Regions from separate parts of the Mesobacillus sp. LC4 genome, predicted to be linked through region 1. Evidence: riboswitches for the same ligand, from Rfam matches in the RefSeq annotation. Region 1 holds a riboswitch; the other holds the start of a gene.
The links. A riboswitch is a leader RNA that binds a small molecule or an ion and turns the genes downstream of it on or off. The one in region 1 is predicted to bind cyclic di-AMP.
Positions count from the first base shown of each region.

Region 2: linked by a shared signal. The riboswitch ahead of AB5I83_RS18440 (TrkH family potassium uptake protein) and the one ahead of AB5I83_RS10890 (TrkH family potassium uptake protein) in region 1 are both predicted to bind cyclic di-AMP.

Region 1 is NZ_JBGCUB010000002.1:915,667-921,885, reverse strand. It holds gene AB5I83_RS10895 (potassium channel family protein) at 1-558, opposite strand, end outside; gene AB5I83_RS10890 (TrkH family potassium uptake protein) at 571-1,911, opposite strand; cyclic di-AMP (ydaO/yuaA leader) riboswitch at 2,091-2,232, opposite strand; gene AB5I83_RS10885 (diacylglycerol/lipid kinase family protein) at 2,541-3,437, shown strand; gene AB5I83_RS10880 (M6 family metalloprotease domain-containing protein) at 3,468-5,303, opposite strand; gene AB5I83_RS10875 (sulfite exporter TauE/SafE family protein) at 6,151-6,219, opposite strand, start outside.
Region 2 is NZ_JBGCUB010000006.1:132,279-138,497, forward strand. It holds gene AB5I83_RS18430 (NAD(P)/FAD-dependent oxidoreductase) at 1-795, shown strand, start outside; gene AB5I83_RS18435 (SDR family oxidoreductase) at 850-1,611, opposite strand; gene AB5I83_RS18440 (TrkH family potassium uptake protein) at 1,772-3,121, opposite strand; cyclic di-AMP (ydaO/yuaA leader) riboswitch at 3,208-3,356, opposite strand; gene AB5I83_RS18445 (DUF4179 domain-containing protein) at 3,705-4,976, opposite strand; gene AB5I83_RS18450 (RNA polymerase sigma factor) at 4,948-5,496, opposite strand; gene AB5I83_RS18455 (DUF3231 family protein) at 5,660-6,219, shown strand, end outside.

The DNA.
Region 1 (6,219 bases):
GACTTTGTTGGCCGTCTTTACGCCGATTACGGTGATATTATATTTGGCACGCAGATTGATTTCAATCAGGTTCTTGCCAGCCATGCTCAACGGAAGTTTGATTTCCTCGATACTATAGTCATCCGAGAGCTCGATGAAGTTCAATACATTCGGTGATGCCATTAGCTGGTGGGCAACTCTTTCTCCCATATCTCGTTCCGGGAAAATGACTTTATCCGCGCCAACCTTGAACAATACTTGCGCATGGTGCTTGTTAAGAGCTTTGGCAACGACATTGGCGACTCCCATCTCTTTTAGAATGAGGACGGTTAGAATACTAGCCTGAATGTCATCCCCTATTGCCACAATGACAGTATCGAAGTTCCTGATTCCAACTGCTTTCAAAGTTTGCTCATCGGTTGAGTCACCGATGACCGCATGGGTTACAAACTCCTTATAGTCTTCGATATGTTGTTCACTTTTATCAATCGCTAGTACTTCATTTCCTTCATGATATAATGTGGTCGCCACACTGGACCCGAAACGTCCCATTCCAATTACTGCATACTGCTTTGCCATAATAACATCCTCCTACCCAATCATCACTTTTCCAGCTGGATATCGATAATGATCCTCTTTTCTTTTTTTCGCAATTGCATAAGCCAATGTTAACGGACCAACCCGGCCCGCGAACATCGTTATCGTTATTAATATTTTTCCGTATAATGACAGCTCAGGGGTCAAGCCCATGGACAGACCGACTGTTGAAAAAGCTGAGACCGTCTCAAATAATAGCACCAGAAACTCTTTGCCAGGCTCGGTAATGGTCAACACCATTGTAACCAATCCTATTAGAAAAAGGAAAATCAGTGTAACTGTCAATGATTTAGAAATGATGGTATGATCCATTCTTCTTCCAAAAAAAGTGACATCCTCCCGGCCGCGAATTTGTGACCTCACAGCACCAATCAGGACGGCGAAGGTGGTGGTCTTGATTCCTCCCCCTGTAGACCCAGGCGAAGCACCGATGAACATAAGGAAGATGATCAAGAACAAGGTTGACTGCTTCAAGTCTGGGATATTCAATGTATTGGACCCTGCTGTCCTCGGTGTGACAGCCTGGTAAAACGCTCCGAATATTTTACCAGTCATCGTCATTGGCTTCAAGGTGGAAGGGTTGTTAAATTCCAGGATAAAAATCAGGAGCGCCCCTCCAAACACCAAAACAGCCGATAGTGCTAAAACGATTTTTGAATGCAGGGAAAGTCTCCTTGTCTTGCGATAGTCAAATAGCTCATTCATGACAATGAACCCAATCCCTCCCAAACTGATAAGAGTGATCATGGTGATATTGACGATCGGGTCTTCAGCATAGGCAGTAAGCCCTTTGAATCCACCCATCAAATCAAATCCGGCATTATTAAAGTTCGAAACAGCATGGAAAAATCCAAAATAAATCGCTTTTCCAGCGGCCATTTCTTGTGAAAACCGCAGAGATAGAATGATCCCGCCGGTAATTTCGACTACTGCTGTAAAAAGGAAAATTCGTTTGACAAGCCTGACAATCCCTTCTACAGTCTCGTTATTCAATGACTCCTGGATGATCAGCCTTTCTTTGAACGAAATCCTTTTACCTAAAATAAATGCAAGCAAAGTGGCAAAACTCATGAAACCCAGTCCGCCAACCTGGATCATCGACAGGATGACCATTTCCCCAAAGCGAGTAAAGGTATCACCTGTGTCAACGACGACAAGACCTGTTACACAAGTGGCCGAAGTTGCCGTAAACAAGGCATCCAAAATCGGAAGTCCCCTACCATCCACAGTGGATGCTGGCAGTGATAGCAACAATGTCCCTAAAAGAATCATGGCTCCAAATCCAAAAACAAGTACTTTCGGTGGATCTAATCTAAAAAACAATTTCTTGCGCATGATCCTTCCTTCTTTCCTTAGTATGAGGAATTATGCGTCTAATATTTCTTTGCAGGGACTTTGTTCGATCTGGAATTTAGAATAGTCGACATATCTAAAATACAGCAAAACAAAAAAGCCCCCAGAGGCTAAAAGATAGCAGCCTTGTGGACTTTATACATACTGTCACACAAGCTTCATCTTCCTCTTCTGCAACGCTTACGGAGTTAGCTGTCGGATTAGGGCTCAGAATAGCCCCGCCTGTTATCCAGGCCTCACCCCAAGTGGATTGCTCCACAAAGTTGGTTCCCCCGCTCTATTCAGATTCAGCGATTTAGAAATATGAAACTCATTTAATATCTTAAACTGCTGTAATCATACTCCTCCGCCATTCCATTGTAAACATGAAGAGAAAGCCAAAAAAGGCGCTTTTCATTCAATTTCAACGATAATTGATGACAAACAATCGTATTTCTTACTGAATCGCCGTTTTTCTCCGTTTTACAGGTATTGAATATTGGGGTGATTTACTAGGCGCATTGGAGTTTATATCGATTCATTTAAAGGTAAATAATAGGGTTGAATAAACACGGCAATTATTAAGGGTTGATACTCATTTCTTAAATAAATTGTTCGGGAGGTTATCGTGGATGAAAGCCATGATTATTTTGAATCCATCTTCAGGAAAGGAAAAAGCAGCGGACTACGCTGAAAAAATAGAGGAAACATTACGTGACCGATACGATAAAATCGATATTCGAAGAACTGAGAAAGAGGGCGACGCTGCAGCATTTGCAACTGAGGCCTGCATTTCTTTATACGATACCGTCATTGCAATGGGCGGCGACGGGACCATCAATGAGGCCATAAATGGACTGGCTGAACAAAACCACCGGCCCGCTCTGGGCATCATTCCACTTGGTACGATCAATGATTTTGCGAGGGCTCTTACTATTCCACTGGACCCTTATGAAGCCATGGAAATTTTAAAAAAGCAAAACCTCCGCCCTGTGGATATAGGGAAAATCAATGATCATTATTTCGCGAATGTCATAGCTGTAGGATCCATTGCAGAAGCTTCTTATAATGTGAGTCCAGAACTGAAGACCAGATTTGGTTCCCTGGCTTATTTTATGGAAGGAGCAAAATCATTCCTTAATGGCGAAGCAATCGATTTAGTCGTCGAACATGAAGGTGGAAAATGGGAAGGTCATACTTTCCTGCTGCTTGCTGCACTGACGAATTCTGTTGGCGGCTTCGAGTCCCTTGCTCCCGAAGCAAAGTTGAATGATGGAAAATTGCATACTTTCATCATCAAAAAAGTTTCCGTTCCGAAAATCGCTTCCCTTGTCCCTTCGCTTATTAAAGGAGAGTTAGAGGAAAGTGAAGATGTCGAATATATACGGACTTCTTATCTCAATATTACATCTGACAAGGCGCATGTTGTGAACATCGACGGTGAAGAAGGCGAGCCATTGCCTTTTAAGGCAAAAGTACTTCCAGGACACTTGGATATATTTGTTCCTTTTTTAAATAACAAAAACTGAGCGGGAACGAGTCCCGCTCAGTTTTTGTTTTTACTTCACACTAGAATCAAAGTTATAGAAGAACTTAGCTGAGATCGAGCCATCTTCATTTTCCTTGATATCCGTTACGTGAATTCCGGAGTCAGCCGGTGTAGCACCATAGCCCTTCCAGAAGTAGTAAGAACCTGTGTGGACCTTTCCGCTAACTGGAGTCAGCTTGCTGCCAGTCTTGAAGAAGTCAGCTGCGTCACCGCGGTTAAGGTTCCTCTCTAGATCATACTTGCCATCCGCCTGAAGGACAGAAAGACCATAGTGTGTGACCACTTCACCACTGCTTGCAGTCTGTGACTGATTGAACTGGAAGCGCTTGTTCATCCAGTTTTCCACGTTATTCGGACGGAATCCAGCAGTCTGGTAAAGGTTGATGACATTTTCATCAACATGCCATGCCACTAATCCATGAGCATCTTCACCCTGGCGTACCATTCCTTTATTGAAGCCCTCTTGCTGCATATTTTCAAACAGGAAGTATTCAGTTCCGTTTGAACCTGGAACTTCCATTTTAACAATGCCGTTATCAGCTTTGGCCGCATTAGCTGCCGGTAAAGTGATTTCCTGAACGCCGCTCTCAGGTGTTACTTCGATTGGCTCTGCCCAACCTAAGAAAATCTTTGAGAATGGGTCGAAGTGAGTTGGAGAGTTTCCGGAATAAGCCGATTTATTAGGATAGCGCATCCAAGAACCGCCGGCCATCATCGAGTAGTTACCAACACCTTCAGATGAGTAAACAGTATCATAGAAATCAGGAAGTCCTAGAGCATGTCCAAACTCGTGCGCGTAAACGCCAGTTTGAGCAGGGAAAGGACCCGTTTTTAACTCTTCTTTATATGAGTTAGTTGCTGTATCAAAACCAGATACGTTACCGCCGATACCAGGCTGGATGTTGTAGTTGTTTACGACTACTCCATCGTAAGTCATGTCTTCTGCCACAGTTTTGTTAATCCATTCACCCTGGGACATACCAGCATCAACATCGGCAGGCTGGCCAGTTTCATAGTATTTCCCATAATAAAGTGCGCTTAGCAAGCTCCACTTATGTGACCAGAATTGAGCAGGGTCGCGGCTGAATTCTGCGCCTGTCCCTTCATGGATGACGAAGATATTTGGAACTTCACCGTTCTCAGCGTATTGAGAAAAATCAACTTGTGCATCGGCTGCTTTTAACAGATCACGAATGAACTCACCTGTATGTGCATCACCATTTACGTTCCCAAGCTTATATACTCCACCTTCTGCATAAGTACCTTCCTGGTCAAGGTAATATGAAGCACCTTTAGGCATCTCTACCCAAGCGAAATCGGTATTTTCTTTACGAACAAGGTTTACCTTTCCATAACTTGACTCCGTGTAAGCATTTTGCATCGTACGGTTCTTTGGAACGTCTGCACCATCATATTGCTCGAATTGCTCTAGCTCATACGGATTGTACTCAGTGCCAAAAATCAGGTCCTCATAATACTTGGCAGGTACTTGTCCTGGCATGTCGCCAACAGGCTCATCACCATCAGGATATTTAGCTAACAATACAAGCACAGGAACATCACCTGTTGCTTCATTGTAAGCCACATGATTATCTCCCGGTTGCTGAAACTTCGCACCTGTTTTAGCAATTTTCTCAGCAGGATCGGCCTTCGAAATATCAATTCCTAATTCCTTTGCTCTATCAACTAGCTCCGGAGCTGCACCTACATGGTGAGCAAGGCTTAGTTCATATTTACTTTGCGGTTTGACAGCAGAATCAGTTGAGCTGACTCCAGCGAATACCGCACTTCCTGCCAAAGCTAGAGAAAGCGCTGATGTAGAAAGAACTTTTAACAAATTATCCACTCCCTATTAGAATATTTCCATTTCCTAAATAATATAAAATATTCAGTATATTCTAAATAGGGAAAAAGTATCGTTTGATAGTATTTCTCGTGAGTCGAAAGACTTAACTTTAAACAGCCAGCTATAAATATTTACTATTTTGCCATAATAAACCAAATAATATTTTATTTATGAGACTTGTTAGTAAGGTTCGGACAACTCTTCACGCTTTTCCTTCAAACCTGTCTTAAGTTGGATTATCTTCTGACAGCTTTTCACGCTTTTTCCCAAAACCTGTCTTAAGTTAGATCATCTTTTGACAGCTTTTCACGCTTTTCCTTCAAACCTGTCTTAAGTTAGATCATCTTTTGACAACTTTTCACGCCTTTCCTTCAAACCTGTCTTAAGTTGGAGCTAGTTCGGACAACTTTCCTCGTTTCTCCTTCAAACCTGTCTTAAGTTGGATAATCTTCTGACAGCTTTTCACGCTTTTTCCTCAAACCTGTCACAATACCGATGTTTTCTTGACAGCTTTGAGTCTCTCCACCTGAAACCTGTCACAATACCGACGTTTTCTTGACAGCTTCGTGCCTCTCCACCTGAAACCTGTCATAATAACTACGCTTTCTTGACAGCTTCGTGCCTCTCCACCTGAAACCTGTCATAATAACTGCGCTTTCTTGACAGCTTCATGCCTCCCCACCTAAAACCTGTCTTAATAACTACGCTTTCTTGACAGCTTCGTGCCTCTCCACCTGGATCCTGTCATAATAACTACGTTTTCTTGACAGCTTTAAGTCTCTCCACCTGAATCCTGTCAAAACAGAAAAAGCCTCGCACGAAGCGAAGCTTTTTTCCAAACTGACTGTTACAGGATATCCATCCAAATCTTAATTGCAGTACCTAAGATCAAGAATGCAAGGATGTACTGAAGAAT
Region 2 (6,219 bases), on a different contig from region 1:
TTTTTAAAAGAGCAAGGATTGACCGTAGATTTTCTCAAGAAAGAAGAAATCGAACAGAAATACCCTTTCAGCAGGGAGGCTGCCATCTACTCCTATGGTGATGGTGAGCTGAATCCATTTAAATTTACTCATGCGTTAATGGACCATGCTGCACGTAAAGGTATAAAAGTGTTTGAAAACACCGAGATGAACGGCCATCATCATGACCCTAAATCGAACAGAATGATTGTTTCCACTAAAAATGGCCACTCCATCTCTGCAGGTAAAGTCATTTTTGCCGCAGGGTATGAAGGAATTGACTTAAAAAAGGAAAAACTCGTTTCCTTTGTCAGTACATATACTGTCACTTCAAAACCTGTCAGCGAGCTATCCTCCTGGTATAACCGCACGCTTTTATGGGAAACAGCGCGGCCCTATATCTACTTGCGGACAACGGCAGATAATCGCATCATTGTTGGCGGTCTTGATGACAATACGAATAAACCCTCAGACCGGGACAGCAAGCTGATCCATAAAAGAGACAAGCTGGTGGATGAGTTTAACAAGATGTTCCCGGAGATCCAATTTGAACCTGAGTATTATTTAGCGGCATTTTATGGGGGGACAGCGGACGGACTTCCGATTATCGGAGTGTATGATGAGTTTCCGAACAGCTATTTCCTCCTGGCGTTCGGCGACAACGGAACCGTATACAGCCAGATGCTCGCGAAAATTATTGCCGAAGACATCGTAAAAGGAAGCAGCCCAGACCTCGAGCTGTATTTACAGAACAGGCCTCATGCAGGCAAAAACTAGAGGGAATCAACAGAAGATGGCTCCTCTTATCACCTAGAGGAGCCATCTTTATGTTTAAAATGCAGATGTCCAACCGCCATCAACTGTAAGAACGGTCCCGTTCACGAAGCTGGACTCGTCGCTTGCCAGGAACAAAGCTGCTTGTGCGATTTCTTCCGGCTTGCCGGCTCGAGGTGATAAAGAGTGGGTCATTCCTGCACGTGACATGCCGAATTCATTGATGTTCGTCATGCTTGAACCAATATTGGTCTCAACTGCTCCCGGTGCGATGGCATTGCAGCGAATCCCTTTTTGCGCATACATGAAGCCGGTATTCTTTGTTAATCCAATCACCGCATGTTTGGATGCACCGTATGCTGCTCCGGCATGCGCACCGCTGAACCCGCCGGTGGAAGCAATATTAATGATGATCCCCTTTTCCTTCTCCAGGAAAATCGGAATCGCTTTTCGCATCGCGCGCATAACGCCTTTCGTATTCACATCGAAAACTTTGTCCCATTTTTCATCCAGAATGTCACCAACCGGCTCAAAGCCATCCATGATGCCGGCATTGTTCACGAGGATGTCCAGCGTGCCAAACTCCTGAACCGCTGTATCGATCATATTCTCCACATCAGCCAATTCCGCCACATTCACTTTCAAAGCCTTAGCAGTTCCACCATTTTCGGTAATCCCCTGTGCAACGGCCTCAGCACCATCACTATTAAAATCAGCGAGAAGAACCTTTGCCCCTTCGCGAGCATAAAGTTCCGCAATCGCCTTTCCCATGCCAGATGCCGCGCCCGTTACAACCGCCACTTTTCCATCCAATTTCATACCGATTACCTCCTTTGTCATATAACAGCATTACCTAATCACTCCCTATTATAAATTGCCTCTTTGCATTTTCTATAACCATATTGTGAATAATTAGTTAATTCTAAGAAAATAAAAAAAGAAGCATCGGGCATCTTCCACCCAATACTTCCCGGCATCCCTATCCGACAATCAATCTTTCTTTCGGATAATGGCATTTTGGTTCTAGCTTTCCACGGTTGAACAGGAAGATAAATGATAGAATTCCTATTCTTCCTATGAACATCAAAGAAATAATGACAATCTTCCCTGCTGTGCTAAGTTCAGGAGTGATTCCCATCGACAAGCCGGTTGTCCCGAAGGCCGAACTGACTTCGAACATGATTTCCATCATCGTGAAGTTTTCCGTCGCGTTCAATATCACCACTGCCGCAAAACAGAGCAGCATAGCCAAAAAACTAACCACTACCGATTTCCGGATATCTTCCTCATGAAGTTCACGTCCAAATACCTTAATCGCATTATGTCCTTTTGCAAAGTTGATGATCAGCAATATGACCACTGCAAAAGTAGTCGTCCTGATGCCGCCGCCAACAGAACTTGGGGAAGCACCGATGAACATTAAAAAGCAAAGCAGCAATAAAGTTGGATTAGAAAAATCACTCACATTCATCGTCGCAAGCCCGCCATTCCTTGTTGAGGACGACTGGAACCAGGCATAAAAAAATGATTCATGCCAGTTGTAGTCCTTGAAGAAATGATTATATTCAAAAAGCAGGATCGCAAATGCACCAAAAAACATAAGCGCAAAGAAGGTTAATGTCGTCAACTTCGTATACAACGAAAAATGAGATCGATGGTGCTTTTTACGGTTCAAAAAGTATTCCTTCACTTCCACTAATACCGGGAATCCTATCGCCCCTAAGGTGAGTAGAATGATGTTGATGGTTTGCACGAAATAATCATGCGCAAAAGGAATCAGTGAACTTCCTGTAATATCAAAACCAGCATTCGTCGTTGCACTGACCGCCGCAAATAAGCCTTGGAGATAGGCTTCTTGCCATGTCGGGAAGTAACCAAGAAAATAGGTTCCTAATATAAGGGCCCCTACGGCCTCGATCAAGAGGATGATGGCCAAAATTTGCCTCATGAGTTTAACGAGACCCGACATCTGCGATTGATTCTGGTCGGTCATGATTAACTGGCGATCTTTAAGACCGATCTTCCTTCGCAATATCATCCAGAAAAACGTACCAAGCGTCATGATTCCAATCCCGCCAAACTGGAGGATGAACATCAATATGAAAACACCAGGCGTACTAAAGGTGTCCGTAGTAGATACAACCGCCAGGCCCGTTACACTAACGGCACTGACTGCTGTAAATAATACATCAATGAACGTCCAATGCACTCCCGGCTTGAGAGCAATCGGGAGACTAAGGAGCGCCGCTGAGATCAACACAGCAAATACATAAAACAATACAATGATTTGCGCAGGCTTCAACCAGTTCCTTTTAAGAATTTTCGCCAAGAATACCCCTTCTAACTATTTCAGATTGTTTTCATTAAAACACAAAAAGACCACCCTAAACAAGAATGGTCAATGCCTATCATTAACCCTTCTCTCTTCACGGCTTACGGAGTTAGCTGTCGGATTAGGGATTGAGAGTATCCCTTTTTAGCTGCATTCGCTAAAATTCACCCCAAGATAAAGTCTCTTTATCAAATATGGTTCCCCCGCTCAAAAGATTCAGCATAAAGGCCTTTTATTAAAATGAATAAGTATAAAATACTCCTATCGCATAAGAGTGTCAATCTCTTTTTAGAAATCGAAGGGGACATTTCATCTAAATGCCAAAGGCACTGTTCCATGAATGAACAATGCCCTCGCATTATTAAGAGCGAACTGGAAAAAAACGCTCGAAATTTCCAAGTCGCCAATAAAATGAAATTTCCGCCAGAAAAATTATGAAAATCGCCAATAAAATCATTTTTTCGCCAATAAAGTTGTGAAAACCGCCAATAAAATCATTTTTCCGCCAATAAAGTTTATAACTGCACAGCAGATGCCACAAAGTCTACCCACATATGCCTCTTTTATTCACCAACACCAATTAATCAACCGGAATCTCAATCTTTTGATTGTATTTTTTCACATAATGGATTCCTTTGACCAGCAAATACTCTGGCATGGACTTCGTTTCAAAGACCATCGTCCGTTCGCTGGTGATTCTATCTCCCTTTTTGTCCAATGTCTGGTCGATGGTTGTTTTTATAGGAGTCACCTTGTCACCACTTTGAACTGAGACACCGTCAAGCAATAGATTCTCGTCTGTCTCAATCGTGATTTCGATTCCACGCTCAGTAGCAGCAACCTTCTTAATCCAAAGGTCGTTCCCATGAAGATCATGCTGTGAACTTTCTGTTACCAGAATCTGTTCCTCTAATTTTTGGTAGCCGACAAACTCATTAAATACCAACTCCAGAGAATGCAACTCTTCTGGCAGACCATCGAAACGCAAATCGAACTTGCTTCCGTTAAAAGCGCTCCTTACACCATACCCTGCATTGTCGATGGTTTTACCATTTGCAATCAACTTGACTCCTTCGAAGCCGAACCTGATCCGGTCAAAATTATCCACGTCCATTTTTCCTTCGATAACGGTCGATGTGGGTGTTGCTGTAATCGTCTTGAACGAAACCGTCCCTTTATCAACCTTTACTGTTTCCTTAATCGACTGTTTTATCTGTGTCTGCATGGCTTTATTCGGATCATAAGGAAACGTGATGCTCCCCTCTTGGTACTCTTGCCCCTGCCAAAAATGCAAAGTCAATTTTTTCGCAAATGGACTGACTGGATCAAAATACATCGTCCCTTTTATTTCCGTACCTTCATCATTCAGCAGCTCCATGCTGCCTCCTCCATGGGCATTGGTGAGGAAGCCGGTAATTTTATCAGAAATAAAGACATAGTCCAGTGAATCCGCAATACCCTGTGGGTTTGATAAGGTATAGTACATAACCAATTGGTTTGCATCCGTCATGATTCCGTCAATGATCAGCTCTGTTCCATCAAACAATGTCGTCTTTTTATCAATGATTTGCCCCATGCCCTTATCATTCAAATCCTTCATTGTTCCTGTCATGATCTCCTCATAACCGAAGATCTTTTTCCCATAGAAGGCAAAGGCATTGTAATTATAGCTGATCAGCATAAAGCACAGAACACCTGCAGCAGCCATCATAATATATGGATTATTGCGTTTAGGCTTCCTTGAAGGCTTTGCATCAAGAGCGCTGCGCATCCTCGCTTCGAAATCCTGCGGAGGTGTCATGTCAGCTATGCGCCTCTTCTCCTCACTCAACACTTCCTCTATCTCTTTCAATGCCTTCACCCCCAAAATGATCCTTCATTTTCCTTAACCCCTGAAAGACCCTCGATTTCACTGTTCCAATTGGAACATCTGTCAGATCAGCAATACTCTGATAATCCAGATCGAGAATATACTTCATTTGAATCGCTTCTTTTTGATCCTCACTCAAAATCGCTAACATCTCGGCGATCTCTAAAGGCTGCACATTCGATCCGAAAGAAGGCTGTTCCTCCTCTTTGGAAGACTGCCAGTTTTCCATCAGTACAACCTTCTTTTGGTTGCGAAGTGTTGTTTTGCAGAGGTTCACAAGAATGGTCTTGCTCCAGCTGTAAAAAGCCTCTTCCTTCTTCAGCTGGCCGATATTTTCATACAGCCGGACAATCATCTCCTCCAGCACATCCATCGCATCATGCTCATTCCGCATATATGTAAAAGCAAGCCGGTACATGGCGTCCTTCTCAGCCATAATCAACTCCAGCAACGCATCCTTACTGCCCTTTTTGGCCTTTTTCACCAGCCGAACAATATTCATCCCCTCACCCCGCTCCTATGTAAGAGTCGTAACTATGTAGAAAAGTTCATTTCTTTTTAAAAATTTTATTTTGGATAGTGTGCTTCTAGACGATAACAAAATCTTGAACATGGTATATTCATATTTCATTTAAACGAGGAAATAATACCAGCGAGGTGAAAACATGGATAAAGATAAAATACAGCTTACATCTTCCGAGATTGGAAGCTTATGGGGCGAATATGTAAACGGAACAATGATCGACGCAGTAAATAAATATATGTTCACCATTATTGAAGATGAAGCGATCAAGGCAATATTCGAGGATGCCATTTCGAAATTCGCTCGTCAAAAGAAACAACTGGTAACTTTTTTGCAGAATGAAGGATTTCCAGTACCCGTAGGATTTGGAGAAGCAGATATCAATTTAGAGGCAAAAAGGTTGTTCTCTGACATCTTTTGCTTGAATTACTTACATATCATGACACTCCACGGGATGCTTGGCCATATCACCGCTTTAGGCGTTTCTGTCAGAAAGGACTTACGCGATTTTTACGATTCATGCGATAACGATGGAAAAGAAATGTACCACAAGACAATCGAACTATTACTAGAAAGAGGCAGTTTCCAAAGAGATCCTTTATTTTACCCTGCTAAAAATCCTGAATTTATTGTCAGCCCCGATTTTACAGATGGCATTTTCGGAAAAGGCAGAAGTTTATCTGCCACAGAAATTATCAGTAT